3 regions of the Burkholderia arboris genome follow, and region 1 is predicted to be linked to each of the others. Evidence: riboswitches for the same ligand, from Rfam matches in the RefSeq annotation. Region 1 holds a riboswitch; each other region holds the start of a gene.
What was found. A riboswitch is a leader RNA that binds a small molecule or an ion and turns the genes downstream of it on or off. The one in region 1 is predicted to bind cobalamin.

Region 2: linked by a shared signal. The riboswitch ahead of OHZ10_RS27135 (TonB-dependent receptor domain-containing protein) and the one ahead of cobA (uroporphyrinogen-III C-methyltransferase) in region 1 are both predicted to bind cobalamin.
Region 3: linked by a shared signal. The riboswitch ahead of OHZ10_RS32640 (CbtB domain-containing protein) and the one ahead of cobA (uroporphyrinogen-III C-methyltransferase) in region 1 are both predicted to bind cobalamin.

The regions. Positions count from the first base shown of each region.
Region 1 covers NZ_CP109821.1:1,840,842-1,848,468, reverse strand. Annotated here, with positions in the region: gene cobN (cobaltochelatase subunit CobN) at 1-1,738, opposite strand, end outside; gene cobW (cobalamin biosynthesis protein CobW) at 1,745-2,833, opposite strand; gene OHZ10_RS08715 (HoxN/HupN/NixA family nickel/cobalt transporter) at 2,860-3,918, opposite strand; cobalamin riboswitch at 4,107-4,370, opposite strand; cobalamin riboswitch at 4,484-4,719, shown strand; gene cobA (uroporphyrinogen-III C-methyltransferase) at 4,830-5,639, shown strand; gene OHZ10_RS08705 (cobalamin biosynthesis protein) at 5,636-6,013, shown strand; gene cobO (cob(I)yrinic acid a,c-diamide adenosyltransferase) at 6,048-6,650, shown strand; gene OHZ10_RS08695 (cobyrinate a,c-diamide synthase) at 6,653-7,627, shown strand, end outside.
Region 2 covers NZ_CP109822.1:2,189,884-2,197,510, forward strand. Annotated here, with positions in the region: gene OHZ10_RS27095 (threo-3-hydroxy-L-aspartate ammonia-lyase) at 1-224, shown strand, start outside; gene OHZ10_RS27100 (hypothetical protein) at 342-590, shown strand; gene OHZ10_RS27105 (SDR family NAD(P)-dependent oxidoreductase) at 633-1,457, opposite strand; gene OHZ10_RS27110 (SDR family NAD(P)-dependent oxidoreductase) at 1,463-2,338, opposite strand; gene OHZ10_RS27115 (NADP-dependent oxidoreductase) at 2,369-3,361, opposite strand; gene OHZ10_RS27120 (Dabb family protein) at 3,406-4,038, opposite strand; gene OHZ10_RS27125 (hypothetical protein) at 4,028-4,372, opposite strand; gene OHZ10_RS27130 (AraC family transcriptional regulator) at 4,539-5,597, shown strand; cobalamin riboswitch at 5,687-5,879, shown strand; gene OHZ10_RS27135 (TonB-dependent receptor domain-containing protein) at 6,095-7,627, shown strand, end outside.
Region 3 covers NZ_CP109822.1:3,398,504-3,406,130, forward strand. Annotated here, with positions in the region: gene metE (5-methyltetrahydropteroyltriglutamate--homocysteine S-methyltransferase) at 1-377, opposite strand, end outside; gene OHZ10_RS32630 (LysR family transcriptional regulator) at 506-1,423, shown strand; gene OHZ10_RS32635 (CbtA family protein) at 1,446-2,168, opposite strand; gene OHZ10_RS32640 (CbtB domain-containing protein) at 2,182-2,391, opposite strand; cobalamin riboswitch at 2,425-2,562, opposite strand; gene OHZ10_RS32645 (histidine phosphatase family protein) at 2,612-3,184, shown strand; gene OHZ10_RS32650 (inorganic phosphate transporter) at 3,360-4,952, shown strand; gene OHZ10_RS32655 (2OG-Fe(II) oxygenase) at 5,383-6,126, shown strand; gene OHZ10_RS32660 (DHA2 family efflux MFS transporter permease subunit) at 6,380-7,627, opposite strand, start outside.

The DNA.
Region 1 (7,627 bases):
GCGGCCCGAGCGTCAGGTCGGGCCAGCACGCGTCGGACAGCGCGACGCTCTTGCCCGGCAGCCACTCGAGGTTGCCGTGCTTGCCGAGGTGGATGACCGCGTCGATGCGATACGCGTCGCGCAGCCAGAAATAGAACGCGAGATACGCATGCGGCGGCACGAGATCCGCGTCGTGGTAGCTCGCATAGTCGTTCTCGCCGCGCGAGCGCGACGGCTGGATGCCGACGAACACGTTGCCCGCGCGCCAGCCGGCGATCGTGAAACGCCCGTGCCGCAGCGTCGGGTCGGCTTCGGGCGGCCCCCAGCGTTCGTTCAGCGCGTCGCGCACGGCCACCGGGAGCCGCGCGAACCGCGCGACGTAGTCGGCCAGCGGGAAGCTCTGGAATGCCGGGCGCAACGCGTGCACGGCCGCGTCGTTGGTCACGCCTTCGGTGAGCCGCGCGATCAGCGCGTCGCCGTCGGGCGGCAGGTCGGCCACCGCGTAGCCCGCATCGCGCAGCGTCGCGAGCACACGCAGCGCGGACGCCGGCGTGTCGAGCCCGACGCCGTTGCCGATCCGCCCTTCGCTTTGCGGATAGTTCGCGAGAATCAGCGCGACGCGCTTGTCGGCGTTGTCGAGCGTGCGCAGCCGGCACCAGCCGCGCGCGAGCGCCGCGACGAACGCGATCCGCTCGGCGTCCGGCTGGTAGCGCACGACGTCGACCTCGGTGTGCGGGCAACGGTATGCGAGCCCCTTGAAACTCACCGCGCGCGTGACGATGCGCCCGTCGACTTCGGGCAGCGCGATGTGCATCGCGATGTCACGCGCATGCAGGCCCTGGTTGTCGGCCACCCACGCGTTGCGATTGCCGCCGGACAGGATCACCTGCAGCACCGGCGCGTCGCCGGCAAGCACGTCGTGTTCGGGGCTGTCGATCGCGCCGGCCGCGAACGCGGTCGTGTTCAACACGAGCGCGACGCCGTGCGTGTCGCAGAGCTGCGTGATGACCTCGCGGCTCACCGCATCCTTCAGCGACGTCACCGCGATCGGCAGCGGATTCAGCCCCTCCTCGACGAGCGCATCGGCCAGCGCGTCGAACACGGCCGTGTTCGCGGCCTGCCAGTGCGCGCGATAGAACAGGATCGCGACGACGGGCGCGCCGGGCGTCCAGCGCGGCTGCCAGTCGTCGACGCTCGCGCGGTCGCGCGCCGGGTGATACAGCGCGGCGGCCGGCAGCGGGCGCGGCAGCTCGGGGGCGTCGCCGAACCCGAGCGTGTGGAATGCAATGCTGCGCAGCAGCGCGTCGGCGTTGTGTACGCCGCCCTCGCGCAGATAGCGCCACCACAGCCGGCACAGATCCGGCGTGACGGTACTCTTCGCGACGAGGTTCGGATCTTCCTGCAGATCGCCCGAGAACATCGCGAGCTGCTGCCCGCGCTTCGACGCGAGCGACACGGCCTGCTCGATCCCGTACGGCCAGTACGCCTCGCCGCCGAGATGATCGATCACGACCGTCTTCGCGTGGCGCAGCACGTCGTCGACATAGAAATCGACCGACGCCGGCTGGCGCAGGAACGTGACGTTCGCGAGCCGCACGCTCGGGAAACCTTCGGCCAAGTGCGGCACGACGCTCGCGAGCAGCGACAGCGTCGTGTCGGCCGAACTCAGGATCACGATGTCGGCCGGCTGCTGGTCGATCCGGACGACACCCTGCGTATCGTCGACGAAGCCGCCCGGCGTGGTGCGCAGCAGATGCATCGTGCGTTACGCCTGTTGCAGCTCGGCCGCGCACGCGGCGTCGAACGCGCGTTGCAGTGCGGCCGCGTCGAGATCCTCGCCGATCAGCACGAAGCGGCTCGCGCGCGTTTCGCCGTCCTGCCAGCGACGGTCGAAATAGCTGTCGAAACGGCGCCCGACCCCCTGGATCACGAGCCGCATCGGCGCGCCGGGCAGCGCGGCAAAGCCTTTCGCGCGGTAGATCGTGTGCGCTTCGACGACGCGCTGCAGCGCGGCGATCGTCGCTTCGCGCGTGCCGGCGTCGCCGGACACGACCACCGAGTCGAAATCGTCGTGATGGTGATCGTGATCGCCGTCGTCAGCCGAGCCGTGATGGTCGTGACGCAGGTGGATCGTTTCTTCCGACGCCGATTCGAGGCCGAGCAGCATCGCGAGGTCGAGCTCGCCGCGTGTCGCGCGCACGATCTTCACCTGCGGCGGGATCTCGTCACGGATCGCGGTTTCGATCTGCGCAAACTCCGCGTCGCCGACGAGATCGGCCTTGTTCACGATCACCAGATCGGCCGACGACAGCTGATCGGCGAACAGTTCGTGCAGCGGCGATTCGTGGTCGAGGTTCGGATCGGCGCGGCGCTGCGCGTCGACGGCCTGCGGGTTTTCCGCGAACTGGCCGCTCGCGGCGGCCGGCCCGTCGACGACGGTCACGACCGCGTCGACCGTGAAGCTGTTGCGGATCGTCGGCCAGTTGAACGCCTGCACGAGCGGCTTCGGCAGCGCAAGGCCCGACGTCTCGATCAGCACGTGGTCGATGTCCGCGCGGCGCTCGACGAGCGCTTCCATCACCGGATAGAACTCTTCCTGCACGGTGCAGCACAGGCAGCCGTTCGCGAGTTCGTACAGCTGGCCGGACGCTTCGCCCGGCGCGCCATCGGCGTCCTCGCAGCCGATGCCGCAGCCCTTGAGGATCTCGCCGTCGATGCCGAGTTCGCCGAATTCGTTGACGATCACCGCGATGCGGCGGCCTTCGGCGTGTTGCAGGATGTGGCGCATCAGCGTCGTCTTGCCGCTGCCGAGAAAGCCCGTGACGATCGTGACGGGAAGCTTGCGTAGGGTCATGGAATATCCAGGGTCGTAAGGGAGAGTCAGGCCGAGATCGTCACGTCGATCTCGTCGTAGCGCTTTAACCGGTAGATCAGGGCCGACACGAGCCAGCATGCGAGGAACAGGCCGATCACGACATAGCCGAGCATGCCGAAGTGCGACGCCACCATCGACGCGAAGTCCCACACCGGGCCCTGCAGCGACAGCTTGTCCGCGAGCAGCGCGAGCACCTCGATGCCGCCGATCAGCGCGGCGACCAGCACCGACACGAAGGTGATCGTCATGTTGTAGTAGATCTTGCGGATCGGCCGCACGTACGCCCAGCGATACGCGCCCATCATCAGGATGCCGTCGGTCGTGTCGACGAGCGTCATGCCGGCGGTGAACAGCATCGGCAGCGCCATCACGGACCAGAACGACAGCCCGCCCTGCACCTGCGCCGCCGAGATACCGAACAGCGCGATCTCGGTCGCCGTGTCGAAGCCGAAACCGAACAGGAAGCCGACCGGATACAGGTGCCAGCTGCGCGACACGAGCCGGAACAGCGGGCGGAACAGGCGCGCGAGCACGCCGCGCTGGTTCAGCAGCATGTCGAGATCGGCGTCGACGATCGGCTCGCCGCGCCGCGCGGCGCGAAAGGTCCGGTAGACGGAAATCAGGATCAGCAGGTTCGCGATCGCGAGCACCAGCAGGAAGAACGCCGACACGCTCGTGCTGATCACGCCGCCCCACGCTTTCATGCTCTCGAAGCGCGCGAGCGACGCGGCCGTGAGCGTCACCACGACCGACATCACGATCACGACCGTCGAATGGCCGAGCGAGAAGAACAGGCCCGCGCCGAGCGGGCTGCGCCCCTCCTGCATCAGCTTGCGCGTGACGTTGTCGATGGCCGCGATGTGGTCGGCGTCGACCGCATGACGCAGCCCGAACACGTACGCGAGCAGCGCGGTGCCGAGCAGCACGGGCTGGCCGTGGAAAGCGGCGAATGCCCAGATCCACGCGCCTGCGTTGAAGGCGATCAGCAGCGCATAGATCGCGACGATCTTGCCGCGCAACCCGGACGGACTGTCGTTGAACAGGCGAAACAACGAATCGGGCATGACGCTCCTTGGCGAACGGTCGACATGAAGAATGCCAACACGGCCGTCGCTACGCGGCCCCGCGCGGTCCGGCCCTTCATCGCACCGGAACATGCGCACTCGCGCAGGCGGCCGGACGTCGGGAATCGGGAAACGCTCGGGTGTCGGGCACGCTACGGTCGTGGACGATGCGCCGCCTCCCCGCGGCGCTGAACCCCAATGTTTAGGCCGGTATCCGGACTGACGAACACGCCGCTTCGCCTTCCCGGATGCGCAGGGCATCCAGTGGCGGTCGTCCGCATGCGGGCGGCATGCGGCGAAGCGGCGCTGCATCGCGGCGGGCACGATGCGTTCGCTTACCGTTGCGGGGGCAGCACAGGTTGGCTCGACTGCGACGCAGGCAAGCTCCCTGTTTCCCGTTTAACTGCGCACGCCGGAAGGCGCGCGCGAGCACCAAAACGCGTGCGAGTGTAGGCGGCGGGGGCAGGAGCGTCAAGGCGGCACGGGCCGCGGGACTGCGTTCCGCACCGCCCTCGCGCCGCGCCGGAGGCCTTCCGTGGCCGGTTCGCGCGGGCGAACCGTGTGCTATCGTATGCGCCGCGTTCGGTGCTCGCATGCGCATTCCGTGCATGCAGTTAAACGGGAAACAGGAGGCGGATGACCGCCCGGCCTGTGCTGTCCCCGCAACGGTACGCCGCCTGCGCGACGCGCTCCCCGCGCACGCGCCCAGGCCGCCCGCGATGCCACTGCCCTTCACCGGGCGGGAAGGCTGCGGCCTGGCAAGCGGCCAGCCCGGATACCGGCCGACGCAAGGGGCGAGCCCGATGCTCGCCGAACGCCCGATCCGCGGGGGACGGATGGGGTGCGCATTCCGCCCGCGTTCGCGCGGGCTTCGCCCGATCCGTCATGCATTGCCTGTCCGCCGGCCGCCGATGTGCCGCCCGCCTTTTCTTTTCCACTGTTTCGACACGGTGCGTACCGTGCCGCGTGCGATGAGCCGCGCCTGGCTCATCGGCGCCGGCCCCGGCGACGCCGACCTGCTGACGCTCAGGGCCGTGCGCGCGATCGGCATGGCCGACGTACTGCTCGTCGACGATCTCGTGAACCCCGACGTGCTGCGCCATGCGCGCACCGACGCGCAGATCGAGCACGTCGGCAAGCGCGGCGGCCATGCGTCGACGCCGCAGGACGCGATCGTCGCCGCGATGCTCGCGCATCTGCGCGCGGGCCGTAGCGTCGCGCGGCTCAAGGGCGGCGATCCGTTCGTGTTCGGCCGCGGCGGCGAGGAACTGGCCGCGCTTGGCGCGGCGGGTTTTCCGGTCGAGGTCGTGAACGGCATCACCGCCGGCATCGCCGCGCCGGCCGCACTCGGCATTCCGGTCACTCAGCGCGGCGACGCGCAGGGCGTGATCTTCGTCACGGGCCATGGCGCTGGCGCCGACGAGCCCGACTGGCGCGCGCTCGCGGCCACGCGCATGACGATCGTGATCTACATGGGCATCCGCCGGCTCGACACGATTGCAGCGGCGCTGCGCGAAGGCGGCCTGCCCGGCGATACGCCGTGCGCGGCGATCGAGAACGCGACGCGCCCCGAACAGCGGCACGTGCTTGCGACGCTCGACAGCCTCGTCGAACGCGTCGGCGCGACCGGACTCGGTTCGCCGGCGATCGTCGTGATCGGCCGCGTCGCGGCGCTCGCGGACGATCCGGCGGTGCGTGCGGCGCTCGGCGGCCGCGCATGATGCGTGTCGCGCTCGGCATCGGCTTTCGCGCGGACGTCACGGCCGCGCAACTCGATGCCGCGATCCGCGCAGCGTTGGCGCGTTACCCGGCCGCCGAACCGGCGCTCGTCGCGACGCTCGCCGACAAGGCGCGTGCCCGTGCGCTGCGCACGCTGTGCGCGCGACGCGGCTGGCCGCTCGTCGCATTCGACGCGATGCAGCTGGCGAGCCGTCCCGAACTGGCCGCGAGCGGTCCGTCGGACGCCGCGCTTGCACGCTTCGGTGTTGCGGGCGTGGCCGAGCCCTGTGCGCAGCTTGCAGCGCCGCGTGGCCGCCTGCTGGGCCCCAAGTCCATCCGGGACGGCGTGACGGTCGCGCTCGCCGGCCCGCTCTGAACCCTTTGTTTCGCTTTCGACAGGACGATTTCCGATGAAGACCGATGCCGAATCCCATCAGCGGATGACCGAACGCCGCCGCGCCGGCCACGAGAAGAAACAGGCCGCCGCCACCCACGAAAAGGGGCTGCTGATCGTCAATACCGGCAACGGCAAGGGCAAGAGCACGGCTGCGTTCGGCATGGCCGTGCGCGTGCTCGGCCATGGCATGCGGCTCGGCGTCGTGCAGTTCATCAAGGGCGCGCTGCACACGTCCGAGCGCGACTTCCTCGGCGCGGTTGCCGAATGCGATTTCGTGACGATGGGCGACGGCTATACGTGGAACACGCAGAACCGCGACGCCGATATCGCGACCGCGCGCAAGGGCTGGGACGAGGCGCGCCGGATGATCGAAAGCGGCGACTACCGCATGGTGATCCTCGACGAGCTGAACACCGTGCTGAAGTACGAATACCTGCCGCTCGACGAAGTGCTCGCGGCGCTTGCCGCGCGCCCCGCTTCGGTCCACGTCGTCGTGACCGGGCGGCATGCGCCCGATGCGCTGATCGACGCGGCCGACCTCGTCACCGAAATGCGGCTCGTCAAGCATCCGTACAAGGAGCAAGGCGTGAAGGCGCAGCGCGGCGTGGAGTTCTGAGCATGCCCGCCTGCCCCGCGCTGTTCGTCAGTGCGCCCGCGTCGGGCCAGGGCAAGACGTCGGTGACGGCCGGCCTCGCGCGGCTGCACCGCCGGCTCGGCCGCCGTGTGCGCGTGTTCAAGACCGGGCCCGACTTTCTCGATCCGATGCTGCTCGAACGCGCGAGCGGCGCCCCCGTGCATGCGCTCGACCTCGGGATGGTCGGCGAGGCCGGCTGCCGCGCGCTGCTTGCCGATGCCGCGCGCGACGCGGACCTGATCCTGATCGAAGGCGTGATGGGGCTGTTCGACGGCACGCCAAGCAGTGCCGATCTCGCAGCCGCGTTCGGCGTGCCGGTCGTCGCGGTGATTTCCGCGAAGGCGATGGCGCAGACGTTCGCGGCGATCGCATTCGGGCTCGCACGGTTCAGGTCGGGGCTGCCGTTTCACGGGGTGCTCGCGAACCGCGTCGGCTCGGCACGTCATGCGGAATTATTGCAACAGGCGCTGCCCAGCGACCTCCGCTGGCTCGGGCACGTACCGGCCGATGCGGGCATCGCGCTGCCGGAGCGGCATCTCGGCCTGCACCAGCCGGCCGACATCGACGATCTCGAGGCACGGCTCGATCGCGCGGCCGACGTGCTCGTGCAGACGGCGCTGGCTGAATTGCCGCCGGCCGTCGCGTTCGCGGAACCGGACGCCGCGGCGCCGCTGCCGCGCTCGCTCGCCGGCAAGCGGATCGCGATTGCGCGCGATGCGGCGTTCTCGTTCATCTATCCGGCGAATCTCGCGCTGCTCGACGCGTTCGGTGCGCAGTTGCGATTCTTCTCGCCGCTCGCCGACGAACCCGTGCCGGATGATTGCGACGCGCTGTTCCTGCCGGGCGGCTATCCGGAACTGCATGCGGCGACGCTTGCGGCGAATGACGAAACGGCACGGACGATTCGCGCGCATGCGGCGGCCGGCCGGCCGATCGTCGCGGAATGCGGGGGGATGGTG
Region 2 (7,627 bases), on a different replicon from region 1:
GCGACGTCGACGACATCCTGACCGCGACCGACGCGGAACTGGTCGACTGCATGCGCTTCTTCGCCACCCGTATGAAGATTGTCGTCGAGCCGACCGGCTGCCTGTCGTTCGCCGCCGTGCGGCGGATGAAGGACGCGCTGCAGGGCAAGCGCGTCGGCGTGGTGATCAGCGGCGGCAACGTCGATCTCGAGAACTTCTGCGCGCTGGTGTCGGCACCGGCATGACGCAGGCGGCGCACATGAATATCCTGTCATCCGTGCGCCGATGCGCCTTCACGACGCGTTAAGTTTCGCGCCCTAGACTGATTAGGTTGTCCCGCAGTCAGTCGTGAAGGAGCCACCATGAACACGCACGCGATCGTCGCCGCCACCCTGGCGGCCGCATCCCTTTCGGCGCTCGCTCAACCGGGCATGACGTCGCCCGGTTCCCCCGCCACCGCTTCGCGCGATGTCGTCGCGCAGGTCACGCACCGTTCGCCCGGCGCGCTGCCGCCCGCCGGCTTCGTGCTCGCGAAGATCGATCAGAACAATACGCCGCCCGATCGCGGCGGCGACCCGGGCGGCCGCACGCACGCCGGCACGCACATGTGACGGCGCGCGCCGGGCGCCGCTGCCGCGCCCGGCCGCCGGCGTTCAGAACGACGGCAGCGACGGATCGCGTGCGGCGAGGATGTCGTCGGTGCGCCGCTGCAGCGCGCCGTCGATCGTCTCCGGTTGCGGAATCAGCCAGTAGCGCCCTGCGCGGATGCCGTCGAACACCCGCTCGGCGAACGCGTCGGGCGTGAGTCCGTGTGCGTTCAGCATCGAGCGCATCGTGTCGACGAAACCCTGCACCTCGGGCCGGTCGTGCGCGGCGCCGAACGGATCGTTGAAGATGCCCGACTGCACGGGGCCCGGCGCGAGCAGCGACACGCCGACCGGCGCGCCGAGCATCTTCAGTTCGCCGTACAGCGATTCCGTCAGCGCGACCACCGCGAATTTCGTTGCCGAATACGGCGACATCAGCGGGCTCGGCAGGAAGCCGCCGACCGATGCGGTGTTCACGACCCGCGCCGGCACGTTGCGCTCGAGCATCCGCGGCACGAAGCTGCGGATCCCGTTCAGCACGCCGTGCACGTTGATCGCGAAGCTGCGCTCGAAGCGTTCCGGCGTGATTTCCCAGCTGAAGCCGGTCGCCATCACGCCCGCGTTGTTGAACAGCAGGTCGACGCCGCCGAAGCGCCGCCATGCGGCTTCGGCCAGCGCGTCGACCGCTTCCGGCCGGCTCACGTCGGTCGGCACGCACAGGACGTCGGTATCGAGCGTCGCGGCGAACGCGTCGAGTTTCGCCGGGTCGAGATCGGCCAGCACGACGCGCATGCCGAGCGCCGCGGCATGGCGCGCCAGCCCGCTGCCGATGCCGCTGGCCGCGCCGGTGATCACGGCGGTGCCGCCGTCGAAGCAAATCGAATTCGTCATGTCAGTCAGCGTCCTGTGGGGTCGATGAGGGGATGCGCATACTCGGGAATCACCGGTGGCGGCAACGATGTGCGGCCGTCGAGCGAACGCACCGCGAGTTGCTGCGCGAGCGGGAAATGCAGGCTGTGCGTGACGAGGCCCGTGCGTTCGCGCGCCGGCAGGCTGCACAGCGCGAGGGCGGTTTCGGCGAGATACGCGACGTCCTCGGTCGGATAGCCTTCGGGGATGTAGCGGGCCGCGCCCGGCGTGCGGATCGCGGTGCTCGGCGCGACGAGGTTCACCGCGATGCCGTCGGCTTCGAGTTCGGCCGCGAGCCCCTGCGTGAAGCGCGACAGCGCGGCCTTCACCGCCGCATAGACGGTCGCGCCGCCCGCGCGCGAAAAATCGTCGAACGGCCGCAGCGGCGGCAGCGCCGTCACCGAGCCGACGTTGACGATCCAGCCCGCGCCGCGCGCGCGCATCAACGGGATGGCGGCCTGCGCCAGCGCGAACGGGATGCGCAGATAGTGCTCGATCGTCGTGTCGAACATCGTCATCGGCATCGCGTCGACGCACGCGTAGTCGGCCACGCCCGCGTTGTTCACGAGGATGTCGAGGCCGCCGGCGGCCTGCGCCGCGCGCCCGACGAGCGCGTCGCGCTCGGCCGCGTCCGACAGGTCGCCCGCAAGCGCGATCGCACGGCCGCCGGCCTGTTCGATCAGCGCAACCGTTTCGGCGAGCGTGCCGGCGGTGCTGGCCGATTGCGTGAGGCTGCGCGCCGTCACGACGACGGTCGCGCCTTCGGATGCGAGGCGCTGCGCGATCGCGCGGCCGATGCCGCGGCTCGCGCCCGTCACGAGCGCGCACTTGCCCGCGAGGATCCGGGATGGGGTGTCGGTCATGATGTCTCCAGTCATTTCGATGCGTGTTGTTCAGCCCGCGATATCCGCAACGTGCAGCACGAACTTGGTTTTCGCCTCGCCCGTTTGAACGAGATCGAGTGCGCGGGCCGCCTGTTCGAGCGGGAAACTGTCGAAGCGCGGCACGCGCAACGCGCGCCGGCCGAGCCGTTCCGCGATCGACGCGAGCGTGGCGCCGCTCGGCATCCGGCTGTAGGTCAGCGCGACCTGCAGCCCGCGGCGCGCGGCTTCGGCGCCGGTCGCGGCCAACCGTTCGGCGTCGCCGGCCGCGAGCGTCATGATGTTCACGAGCGTGCCGCCCGGTGCGAGCAGGTCGAGCGCATCGGGCAGCGTGCCGCCGCCGACCGCGTCAAGCACGAGGTCGATGCCGCCGGGCGCCCACGTGCGGATGGCGGCGTCGATGTTCCCGGCGCGATAGTCGATGGCGATCTCTGCGCCCAGCGATTCGACCGTGTCGCGGTTGCGCGCCGAACACGTTGCCGCGACCCGCGCGCCGGCCTGCGCCGCCAGCTGGACCGCGAACGTGCCGACCGCACCCGCGCCGCCATGCACCAGCACGGTTTGTCCGGCACGCAGCCCGCCGTCGTCGAACAGGCCGGCCCACGCGGCCAGCGCGGGGGTCGGCGTCGCGGCCGCTTCCGCAAGACTCACCGCGTCGGGCAAGCGCACGACCGAGTCGTGGCGCACCGCGACGTATTCCGCATACGCACCCCAGCGCCCCGCGCCAACGTCGGTCTGCGCGAACACGCGCATGCCGGGTTCGAACCCGGCGACGCCGTCGCCGACCGCTTCGACGATTCCCGCCGCATCGAAACCGATCACGAACGGGAACGTGTACTGCATGAACGCGCCGAGAAAGCCTTCGCGGCATTTCCAGTCGGCGGGATTGACGCCCGCGTACGCGACGCGGATCAGCACGTCGCCGGGGCCCGGTTTCGGCGCCGGCACGTCGGCCAGCCGGAAGGCGTCGGAATGACCGACGCGGTCGATCAGAAGCGCTCGCATCTTCGTGTCTCCAGTGGTGTTGTCGGTTGGGTGTGCGCGGCGCTTCACGCCGCCGTGTCGGCCAGCAGGCTCGACGCGAGCGGACAGAACGCATGCGAGATCGCATCGACCGTCCAGTCGGGGCTTTCGGCATCGAACCGGCGGTCGACCCAGCCCCAGTGATACGGATGCAGCAGGTACTCGCCGAGCAGATCGTCGACCTGCGCGAATTCCTGTTGCCACACGTGCGTCCAGGCGCCGGGGGTTTCGATCCGGTTCAGGCGCCAGTTGCGGATGCCTGGCATGAACGCGGGCATGTGCAGCAGTTCGTGCTCGAGCGAGGCAACCTGTGCTTCGCTTGCCTGCGGGCGTACCCGCAACATCAGCGTGCGCCACACGCCGTCGCGTAACGCGGGTTCGCGCAGGCCGCCGCCGATCGCGCGGCACGCCGCGCCGTCGAGGCGCGCAATGCCGGGCAGTTGCGCCAGTGCGGCGAAATCGGCTGCGGAATCGGCGGATCGTTCCTCGCGCAGCACATCGAGCGTGTAGTCGCCCGCGCCCCAGCAGCCTTCCAGATTGCGCGCGAGCGTCACGCGTTTCGCGCCCGGCAACGCCTGCGCGGCCTCGCGCAATGCGTGCTCGATCGCTTTTGCAGCGTGATCCGTCAAAACGAATACCTGCGCGGTGTCATGCCGCATGGTCGGCCTCCGTCAGCGCGGGCAGCGGCGTGTCCGCGTCCGTCATCACATGGCGGCGGCGCGCATCGCACAGCCCGTCGACCGCCATCCAGAACGCCACCACGTCGCCATCGGTCATCGCGCGCATCCGGTAATAGGAATACGCATCGTCGACCTGCCACGTCAGCCACAGCGTGCTCGGCTGCCCCGGCACCGCGACGGGCGGCGACACCCAGCGGCCGGCCGCCGTCAATCCGCGTGCCGCATGGCCCGGCAGATAGCGGTCGCGCAGCAGCGCGAGCACGTCGGGAATGCGCTCGGGCGCGAGCGTGATTTCGTCTACGATCTGGATCATTCGCGTATCGTCCGTGGTCGTTCGGGTCGGGATGGCTGGCCGGCCTACGCCGTTCCGGCGAGGCCGAAGGCGGCCGGCGTGGATAGCATTCTTGCGTGGGCGCAGCTCAAGAACCCCTACCGGCTCGCTCACCGGCCCCTGTCGCAGCGATCAGATCGGGAGACTCATGAAACAGCGTGTATTGCCGGCGAGCGGACGCGTGCTGCCGGGTCTCGACGCGCGCCTGCTGAGCGAACTCACGCGCAGCGGCGCGCCGCCGGCCGACCGCACGGCGCAACCGCAGCAAGCGGCGACGACGCCGGGCGGCTTCGTCGCGCTGTACCGCGACGCGATCGTGCGGCTCGAGGCGCAGGTCGCGCGCGGCAACGGCCATCCGCCGATGCGCAAGCAGGAAGTCGACCTGATGTGCCGCTGCCTGCTGAGCTGTGCGACGCTCGCCGACGCGATCCGCTGCGCGCGCGACTTCTGCGAGATGCTGACGCCGCGCGCCGGCGTGCTGTCGCTCGCGGTGCGCGACGGCCACGCGACGTTCCGGATGGACTCGCTGCGTCGTACGCGCAGCCCGGCCGCATGCCTCGTCGACTTGACCGGCCTGTTCTGCTATCTGCAGCTGTTCGGCTGGCTGATCGGGCAACCGCTGCGGCCCACTGGCGTGTGGCTCGGCCATCCGCGCCGCGACGACGCGGTGCCGCTGCTCGGGCTGTTCAACGCGCCGGTCGACGTCGGCCGGAAAACCTACGGCTTCGCGTTCGACGCGACGCGGCTCGATTGCCGCGTGATCCGGCAGCCGGGCGAGCTCGACGCGTTTCTCGTCGACTTTCCGTTTCGTCTGATCGATGCGGCGCCGGCCGTCGTGTCATGGGCGCAGCAGGTGCGCGGTTTTCTCGATGCGGCGCTCGCGCGCGAACAGGCGCTGCCGGCGCTCGCGGAACTGGCCGCGTGGCTCGGCGTCAGCGACGCGACGTTACGGCGGCGGCTCGCGGCGGAAGACAGCGGCTATCACGTGCTGCGCGAACAATGCCTGGCCGATGCGGCACGGCGATGCCTGCACGAGACGGACTGGCCGATTACGCGCGTGGCCGCGTATCTCGGCTTCGGCGGCGAAGAAGCATTCCGGCGCGCGTTCGTGCGCTGGACCGGCGTCGCGCCGAGCCGGTTCCGGCGCGAGCGCTGGGCGCCCGATCACCCCGATTCTTCAGACGAAAAACACGACACCGGCGCATAAGCGAAAGGATTCGGAAAGCAGTTGCCGGGTAATGACGTTTTTTCGCATCCCCGCGCGGCGCGGCAATTGACGCGCCCGAGCGCACGCCATTACCCTTGCGCGCTGATGGTTCCCGGAGACGGGATCAAAAGGGAACGCAGGAGGGGCAACGCCTCGAAACTGCGGCTGCCCCCGCAACTGTGAGCGGCGAATCCGTGCCACTGCATGCCACTGGGAAACCGGGAAGGCCTGCACGGATGACGACCCGCGAGCCAGGAGACCTGCCATCGACCCGAGGTCCAGCAGCCGCACCGGGCGGGGTGTCCCGATGCGCAAGCACCGCCGTTGGCGGTCGCCCGTTGCATGGACGACCCGACCTCAGGATCCGTCAGATGCCCTTCGTTCCCGAATCCGCTTCCCAGCCGGAAGCGTCGCACCGACACGCCGTCGGCATGCACAACCTGCCCGCCCTTCGCTCGCGACCGCCGTACGCGCAACACGCCTTCTCCCGCTGTCTCATGAACATTCGCCACCTGCTCGCCACGTCCGCCGCCACCGCGCTGCTCGCCCCGATCGCCCATGCCGCCGGCGACACCGCGCTCCAGCAGCCGCCCCAGCCGGCGGAAAGCGTCGACCTGCCGACGATCAGCGTGACCGACACGCGTCGCCTGCCCGAATCGTTCGACGGGCGCTATGCGACGACCCAGGTCCTCACGCGAACCGACCTCGACCGGCTTTCGCCGAGCGACCCGAGCATCACTCAGGCGCTTGCGACGCTGCCCGGCGTGACCGTTTCGCAGAACGGCGGCCCCGGTTCGTCCGCATCGGTCAGCATCCGCGGCTCGTCGGCGAGCCAGGTCGCCGTGTTCATCGACGGCATCCGCATCGGCTCGCCCACCACCGGCATCGCGCCGTGGGCCGACCTGCCGACGGAAGCGTTCGAACGGGTCGAAGTGATCTCGGGCCCGGCCGCCGCGTCGTTCGGCGCCAACGCGATGGGCGGTGTCGTGCAGCTGTTCACGCGCCGCTCGTCGAGCCAGCCGAACCAGACCACCGTGTCGTTCGGCGGTGGGTCGAACAAGACGTTCGACACGCAGTTGCGCACGTCGGGCACAGTGCCGTCGACCGGGCCGCTCGCCGCGCTCGGCGGGCTCACCTACTCGCTCGGCCTGCACACGTACAACACGGCCGGCATCGATTCGACGCGGCCGGTCTTGCCGTATCACGAGGACGGCCGCAATCCGTATCACGCGCAGGATCTCGATGCGCGCCTCGGTTACGCGCGCGACAACTGGTCGGTCTCGACGTTCGCGCTGTATCACCGTTCCGACCTGTCCTACGACAACAGCGGCTATCCGAACCGCCAGCTCGATCACCAGCTGACGACCGGTCTCGCGTTCCATCTCGACATCACGCCCGATACGCAGTTCGACCAGTCGTTCGGTTATGCGAACGATCGCCAATTCCTCTACGCGAGCGATCCGGCCATCCCGACCGACCAGATCAATTCGCAGCGCATCAGCACGTCGACCTCCCTGACCCATCAGGAGCGCGGGTTCCACCTGTTCGGCCTGCCGCTATCGGGCGAGAGCAAGCTCGGGTACGACTTCACGCGCGAACAGGCGTCCCTGCCGATCGACGCGCCCGGCGGCATACCGACGCGCAACGACTCCGCGTTCTCGCTGCATCAGTCGGCCACGCTCGGCAGCGTGACGCTGTTCCTCGCGGGGCGTCGCGAGATCATCGCCGGGCAAGGCGTGAACACCGGCAATGCCGCGCTGTCGTGGGCGATCACGCCGGTCTATACGGCGCGCGTGTCGTACGGCAATGCGTTCCGCCTGCCGAGTTTCAACGACCTGTACTACCCCGGCTACGGCAATCCGAACCTCAGCCCGGAACGCAGCACGTCGGTCGAGGCCGCGCTCGACGCGAACACGTCGTACGGCACGTTCACCGCCGCGATCTACGACACGCGCGTCAGCAACCTGATCGCGTACAACCCGGCGACGTATTCGCCGATGAACATCGGCCGCGCGCATATCCGCGGGATC
Region 3 (7,627 bases), on a different replicon from region 1:
TTCGTGTCGAACCACTTCGTCATTTCACCGGCCGCGACACCGCCGCAGCATGCGGCGTGTTCTTCCGCCGACTGCGCCGAGCGGCCGCGCGCGACGCGGAAATAGTTGTCGAGCGCATCGCCGTGGAAGTCCTGCACGCGCTTCGGCAGGTTACCGAGCGTGAAGCTCATGTCGAGCACCTGGTCGTAGAACGCGAAGTCGCCGATCGGCGCGAGATCGAGATCGCGCTGGTCGTGCCAGTGGCGCTGACGCAGCTCGGTGCCGAGCGCCTTCAGCGCGTCGCGCGACGACTCGCCCTTCCAGTAGCGCTCGAGACCGAACTTGAGTTCGCGCTTCGCGCCGATGCGCGGAAAACCGAGGTTGTGTGTCGTAACCATGAAGCTGCCGTCCAGAGAAAAATTGAAGATCCGGCAGTCATCATAGGGATTTCAAACCATGAAATAAAATGGCATTATTTCATTTATCCATTAAAATTTCTCATGCATTCGTTGCACAGGCAAAATCCATGCTGGAACGATTCCATCTCGTCGTCATTCGTGAAGTCGAGCGCCAGGGCTCACTGACCGCGGCCGCCAATGCGCTGCACCTCACGCAATCGGCGCTCAGCCATACCGTCCGGAAAATCGAGCAGCAGCTCGGCACGCCGATCTGGGACCGCGAAGGCCGTGGCCTGCGGCTCACACAGGGCGGCCAATATCTGCTGAAACTGGCGAACCGGCTGCTGCCGCAGTTCGAGCTTGCCGAGGAGCGGATGAAGCAGTACGCGAAGGGCGAGCGCGGCACGCTGCGCATCGGGATGGAGTGCCACCCGTGCTACCAGTGGCTGCTGAAGGTCGTGTCGCCGTACCTGTCGCGCTGGCCCGACGTCGACGTGGACGTGAAGCAACGCTTCCAGTTCGGCGGTATCGGCGCGCTGTTCGGCTATGACATCGACGTGCTCGTGACGCCCGATCCGCTGAACAAGCCGGGCCTGCGCTTCGATCCCGTGTTCGACTACGAGCAGGTGCTGGTGGTCGCCGACTCGCACCGGTTCGCGAACGCCGACTACGTGACGCCCGAGCAACTGACCGACGAGATCCTGATCACGTACCCGGTCGAAACCGACCGGCTCGACATCTACAACCAGTTCCTGACGCCGGCCGGCATCGTGCCTCGGCGGCACAAGTCGATCGAGACGACCGACATCATGTTGCAAATGGTGGCGAGCGAACGCGGCGTGGCCGCGCTGCCGAGATGGCTGGCCGACGAGTACGCGGACCGGATGCCGGTCGTGCCGGTCAAGCTCGGCAAGAAGGGAATCGCGAAGCAGATCTTCCTCGGCATCCGCGAAGCGGACGCCTCGATCGACTATCTGGCCGCGTTCGTCGCGCTGGCGCGCGAATCGACGTGGAGCGCGCCGCGCATGCCGCGCATGCTGCGCTAGGCGCGCCCGGTTGCGCTGCGCGTCAGGCGGCGCGCAGGCCGATGCGTTCGCTGCGCTCGACCCACGCGCCGAACAGCAGCCCGATCGTCGTCCACATGATCACCTGCATGCCGATAGCCGCAACGCGGAACTTCCACAGCACGGCCGCCGGGAAATCGGCCGGTAACTCGCTGACCGACGGCAGCCCGATCTGCACGGCCGCGATGATCGCGACAAACACGAGCCCGGCGACGATCGACGCGTTCCACTGGCCGAGCTTTGCCAGCAAATGGCGGCGCACGCTGACCGAGAACACCATCGTCGCGACCGAGATCGCGATCATCAGGAAAAACAGGCCCGTGCGATAGCCGATCGTGTCGGGATCGCCGACCGACGGTGGATTGGCCGGGTACTTGAGGTTCGGCACGATCACGAGCGCGATGAACGCCGCCAGCGCGAGCCACGCGGCCAGCGGTCGCGCGGGGAGGCGGCTGCCTCGCCCATAGGCAAACGCGAAGACCAGCGAGAACAGCCCGCCGAATGCCGCGCCGTAGGTCACGACACCCGTCAGCAGGCCGAGGCCGGCCTGCGTGTGGCGGCTGACCAGTTCGGGCTCCGGTGCCTCGCCTTTGGCAGCGTCGGCTTTTTCTTCGAAGGAGATTGCCTGATCGACTTGCGGTTCGCCGACGATTTTCGCGAAACCGAACGTGAGGAGGCCCGCGGCGATGCCTGCGAGCATCCCGCGCATGAGCAGCTTTCCGACCATCTTGACCTCCGCGTCAGTGGCAGGGAAAGCCGAGCAGATGGCGGCCGTCGTGGACGAATTCGTGAACGTACATGCCCGGCACGAGCGACGTTGCGCCCTGTTCCGCGCCGACGAAATAAAGCGCGAGCAACAGGATCAGGCCGACGAATATGGCCCAGGGCAACAGTTCACGGACGGGGATGGGTGCCGGCACGACTGCCGGCTTCAGCACTGCTTCGCTCATGGATGCACCTCAGGGGAATCGCGCCCCGGCAAATGTTGGATGGGTACGAAGGCAGGTCTGGCTTCCGGGATCATCGATCACCGGTTACAGTGGCGCGACCGCGCCGGGATTGCACCGGCTTCCGCGTTTCGTATCGGGCGAATTGTACGCGCGAACGTTCGCGGAATGAAGGGACCGCTCGCGAACGATTGCCCCCGGCCCGGATCCTACAAAGCCCGACATGACCCTGCCTGCCACGCTGTACCTGATCGCGCATGCATCGACCCGGGCGATGCGCACCGGCACGTTTCCCGACGACGATCCGCTCGATGCACACGGGCTCGCCGAAGCCGCTGCATTGCGCGACCGGTGGGCAAGCATCGCCGGCTCGCTCGCGCTGTGCAGCCCTGCACGCTGTGCACGGCAGACCGCCGACGCACTCGGTCTGCGCTCCGAAACTGACGACGCGCTGCGCGACATCGATTGCCGAAACTGGCGCGGCAAGCGCTTGCACGACCTTGCACGCGACTTGCCGGACGAACTGGGTACGTGGATCGGCGACCCGTCCGCGGCGCCGCACGGCGGCGAATCGTTCGAAGCAGCCATGCGCCGCGTCGGCACATGGTTGAATGCGCTGCGACACGACCGCGACATCGTCGCGATCACGCATGCGCCGATCGTTCGCGCGGCCGCCGCCCATGCGCTGCGGATGGATTCCAGGGCGGCAACCCGTATCGGCGTCGCGCCGCTGTCCTGCACGACGCTCGTTGCATCGCCGGATGGATGGACGTTGATTGCGGACGGCAACGCGTAGGCCCGCATTGCGCTCACGATGTGGGCAACGATGCGTGCCGGTACGTCGCGTCACGAATGCATGCCTTCAATCACCTTACGCATCTGCAAGACACACCGTTCGTCCTCCCGACTGTCATCAAACTGACGGCTAGCCGCAGCTAGGATCGGACGCGGTTCCCTTACGAGATGCCGTCATGAATCAACCTGCTTCGTCCGCACCGAACACGCCGGGCTCCGTCGAACGCACCAGGCAGGTCGGCTATGCCGTCTTCCTGCTGGTGCTCGTGCTCGGCGCCGTCTATATCGCCACGCACCTGATCGACGATCTGTCACCGGTCCGCGAAGGAAAGCTGTTCCCTTACCTGCTGCTCGGCGCCGCGCTGCTGATCGCACTCGGCTTCGAATTCGTCAACGGCTTCCACGACACCGCGAACGCGGTCGCCACCGTGATCTATACGCACTCGCTGACGCCGAACGTCGCGGTGATCTGGTCGGGCATGTGGAACTTCCTCGGCGTGATGGTCTCGAGCGGCGCAGTCGCATTCGGCATCCTGCAGTTGCTGCCGGTCGAGCTGATCCTGCAGGTCGGCAGCGGCTCGGGCTTCGCGATGGTGTTCGCGCTGCTGATCGCCGCGATCGTGTGGAACCTCGCAACCTGGTATTTCGGATTGCCGTCATCGAGCTCGCATACGCTGATCGGGTCGATCATCGGCGTCGGGCTGATGAACCAGCTGATGCACGGGCCGTCCGGCACGAGCGGCGTCGACTGGGGCCAGGCGCTCGGCGTGGGCAAGTCGCTGCTGTTCTCGCCGATCGTCGGCTTCCTGTGCGCGTCGTTGCTGCTCCTCGTGCTGAAGGCGCTCGTGCGGATTCCGGCGCTGTACAAGGAGCCGCCGAAGGATCAACCGCCGCCGTTCTGGATTCGCTGCCTGCTGATCCTGACCTGCACGGGCGTGTCGTTCGCGCACGGTTCGAACGACGGGCAGAAAGGGATGGGGCTCATCATGCTGATCCTGATCGGCACGGTGCCGACCGCGTATGCCTTGAACAAGGCCGTCACCCCGGCCGAATCGCAGACGTTCGTTGCCGTCGCGAACCAGGCGGCCGCGACGTTCGGGAAGTACACGAACGGCGTCGCGCCGTCCGCGAACCCGCGCACCGACGTCGAACACTACGTGCAGCGTCGCGAACTGACGCCCGCCGTGCTGCCGGCCGTGGCGCAACTGTCCACGTCGCTCGCGACGGCAGTCGGCGCATCGGGCTCAATGGCGGCCGTGCCGCAGCGCGACGTCGATAACGTGCGCAACACGATGTATCTGGTATCCGAAGCAATTCGCCTGATCGAGAAGTCGGGTCAGCCGGCGTTCGCGGCCGACGACAAGCTCGCGATCGACAACTATCGCACGCAGCTCGACCACGCGACCAAGTTCATTCCGACGTGGGTGAAGGTCGCCGTCGCGATCGCGCTGGGACTCGGCACGATGGTCGGCTGGAAGCGGATCGTCGTGACCGTCGGCGAGAAAATCGGCAAGCAGCATCTGACGTACGGACAGGGCGCATCGGCCGAACTCGTCGCGATGCTGACGATCGGCGCGGCCGACATGTACGGGCTGCCCGTCTCGACGACCCACGTGCTGTCGTCGGGCGTCGCGGGCACGATGGCGGCGAACGGGTCCGGATTGCAATGGAGCACGGTGCGCAGCCTCGTCCTCGCGTGGGTGCTGACGCTGCCGGCGTCGATCGCACTGGCGGCGGGACTCTACTGGCTGTTCCGGTCGCTGACCTGATTTTGGTTGCGGCGGGTGGCCGGTGGAGCCGGTCGCCTGCTGTGGCTGTGGCTGTGGCTGTGGCTGTGGCTGTGGCTGCGGCTGCGGCTGCGGCTGCGGCTGCGGCTGCGGCTGCGGCTGACCGGATCGTCGCCTCTTCGCCTCTTCGCCTCTTCGCCTCTTCGCCTCTTCGCCTCTTCGCCTCTTCGCCTCTTCGCCTCTTCGCCTCTTCGCCTCTTCGCCTCTTCGCCTCTTCGCCTCTTCGCTCGAGCACGTCACCTCATTGGGTATGTCGGTGCCGCGTCTTCCCGTTTCCCCCTCCGAATTGAAGCGCAAGATCTGGAACGCATCCGCACACGGACGCCGCTAGACTGGGTTCATCAACTTTCGTCGTGGATTCGACCGTGCGCAACCGCACGGCGCCACGTTGCGGATGAATCGAGGGGCACCTGTGAACATTGCCGATCTGCAACCTGCCGTCGAATCGACGGACATCGCACAACGCGTCGATGCGATCGACTGGTCGACCGTCGATACCGAACTCGATCGCTACGGATGCGCGCACGTGCCGGGCCTGATGCCGGCACGCGAATGCGATGCGCTCGCATCGCTCTATCCACGGGATGCGCTCTATCGTTCACGCGTCGTGATGGCACGGCACGGGTTCGGCCGCGGCGAATACAAGTACTTCGCGTACCCGTTGCCTGCGCTCATCGCCGAATTGCGCGCGACGCTCTACCCGCATCTCGCGCCGATCGCGAATCGCTGGAACCAGGCACTCGGGATCGACGTCCGCTATCCGAAAGACCACACGACATTCCTCGATCGCTGCCACGCGGCGGGACAGACGCGACCAACGCCGCTGATCCTGCAATACGGCCCCGACGACTACAACTGCCTCCATCAGGATCTCTATGGCGAACACGTGTTTCCGCTCCAGGTCGCGATCCTGCTGTCGGCGCCGGGCCGCGATTTCACCGGAGGGGAGTTCGTGTTGACGGAACAGCGGCCACGCATGCAGTCGCGTACGGAAGTGGTGCCGCTGATGCAAGGCGACGCGGTGATCTTCGCCGTACATGGCAGGCCCGTGCAGGGAACGCGCGGCGTCTATCGCGTCAACCTGCGTCACGGCGTGAGCCGGATCCGAAGCGGCCACCGCCACACGGTCGGCATCATCTTCCACGACGCACAGTAACGGCAGTCGAGACGGGCGCGACGCTGCCGCACCGCTCACCATGCACCGGGTGCATGCGCGGAGCACTGCGCGCCATTGCTCGGGAAGCCTGCAATCGGGAATTGGCTATTCAGCGTGATCACTCGCACGCAGCGACGGCGACCGATTGCGCCGACCGTCGGACCACCGCGGCCATGACGGGCCTACGCTCAGGTGAATGACGAGAAACAGCCGTATTCACCTGTCGTCACGCACATGCAGCCTGCAGTCCGGCCTACCCTCGCGCCACGATCGCCCGCAGCCGATCGCCTGCATCGGAAGCCAGCCGCGCATAGCCCGGCAACGTCAGCAGCGCGAGCACGCCGGCCGCGACGAACGCCCAGCGGAAATCGTCGAGCACGTAGTGCATGCCGGCCGCATCGCCGCGCACGAGTGCCGCGAGACGCAATGACAATGCGCCGAACGCGATCCCCATCCCGATCGTCATCTGCTGCGCAGCGCTCCACAGCGTGCTGGCTGCACTCGTCTGCTGAGCCGGGATATCCGCATAGGCGAGCGTCGCGAGCGTCGTGAACTGCATCGACCGCGTGAGTCCGTAGACGAATACGACGAGCAGCGTGATCGCCAGCGGCGTCGACGCGGTCAGCCAACCGCACGCGATCGTGAAGAAGCCGACGATCGTCACATCGACGAGTGCAACGCGCCGGAAGCCGTATCGGTCGAGAATCCAGGACGTTCCCGCCTTCATCCCCAGATTGCCGAGTGCGCTAGCCAGCAGCAGCAGGCCAGACTGAAACGGCGACAACCCGAAACCGATCTGGAACAGCAGCGGCAGCAGGTACGGCACGGCGTTGATCGCCATCCGCGTGACCGAACCGGTGAGCACCGTCACCGAGAACGTCGGCACCTTCAGCGTCGTGAAATCGAGCAGCGGATGCGCGCAACGCCGCGCATGCAACCACGCGGCCATGCCGAACAGCACGCTCGCCCCCACCAGGACACCCGCGCGCGTGAAGTCGACATCCTGCTGCCCGGCCGCCTCGGTGCCAATCAGCAGACAGGTTAGCGCGCCACCGGCCAGCACGAAGCCGATCCAGTCGAGCGGCCGTTGCTCGTCGGCCCGCGTGTTCCGGACGATCAGCCAGGTACAGACGAGCGCAGCGATGCCGAACGGAACGTTCAACAGGAAGATCCAGCGCCACGACGCATAGGTCGTGATGAAGCCGCCGATCGGCGGCCCGACGACGGGCGCGACGATGCCCGGCCACGTGATTGTCGCGATCGCGCGCATCAGCTTGGCCTTGTCGGTGCTGCGCACGACGATCATCCGTCCGACCGGCACCATCATCGCCCCGCCGACACCCTGCAGCAGCCGCGCAGCCGTGAACGACATCACACCTTCAGACAGCCCGCACAGCACCGACGCACCGGTAAAGACGACGATGGCGCTCGCGAACACCGTGCGCGAACCGTAGCGATCGGCGATCCAGCCGCTGATCGGAATGAACACCGCCAGCGCCAG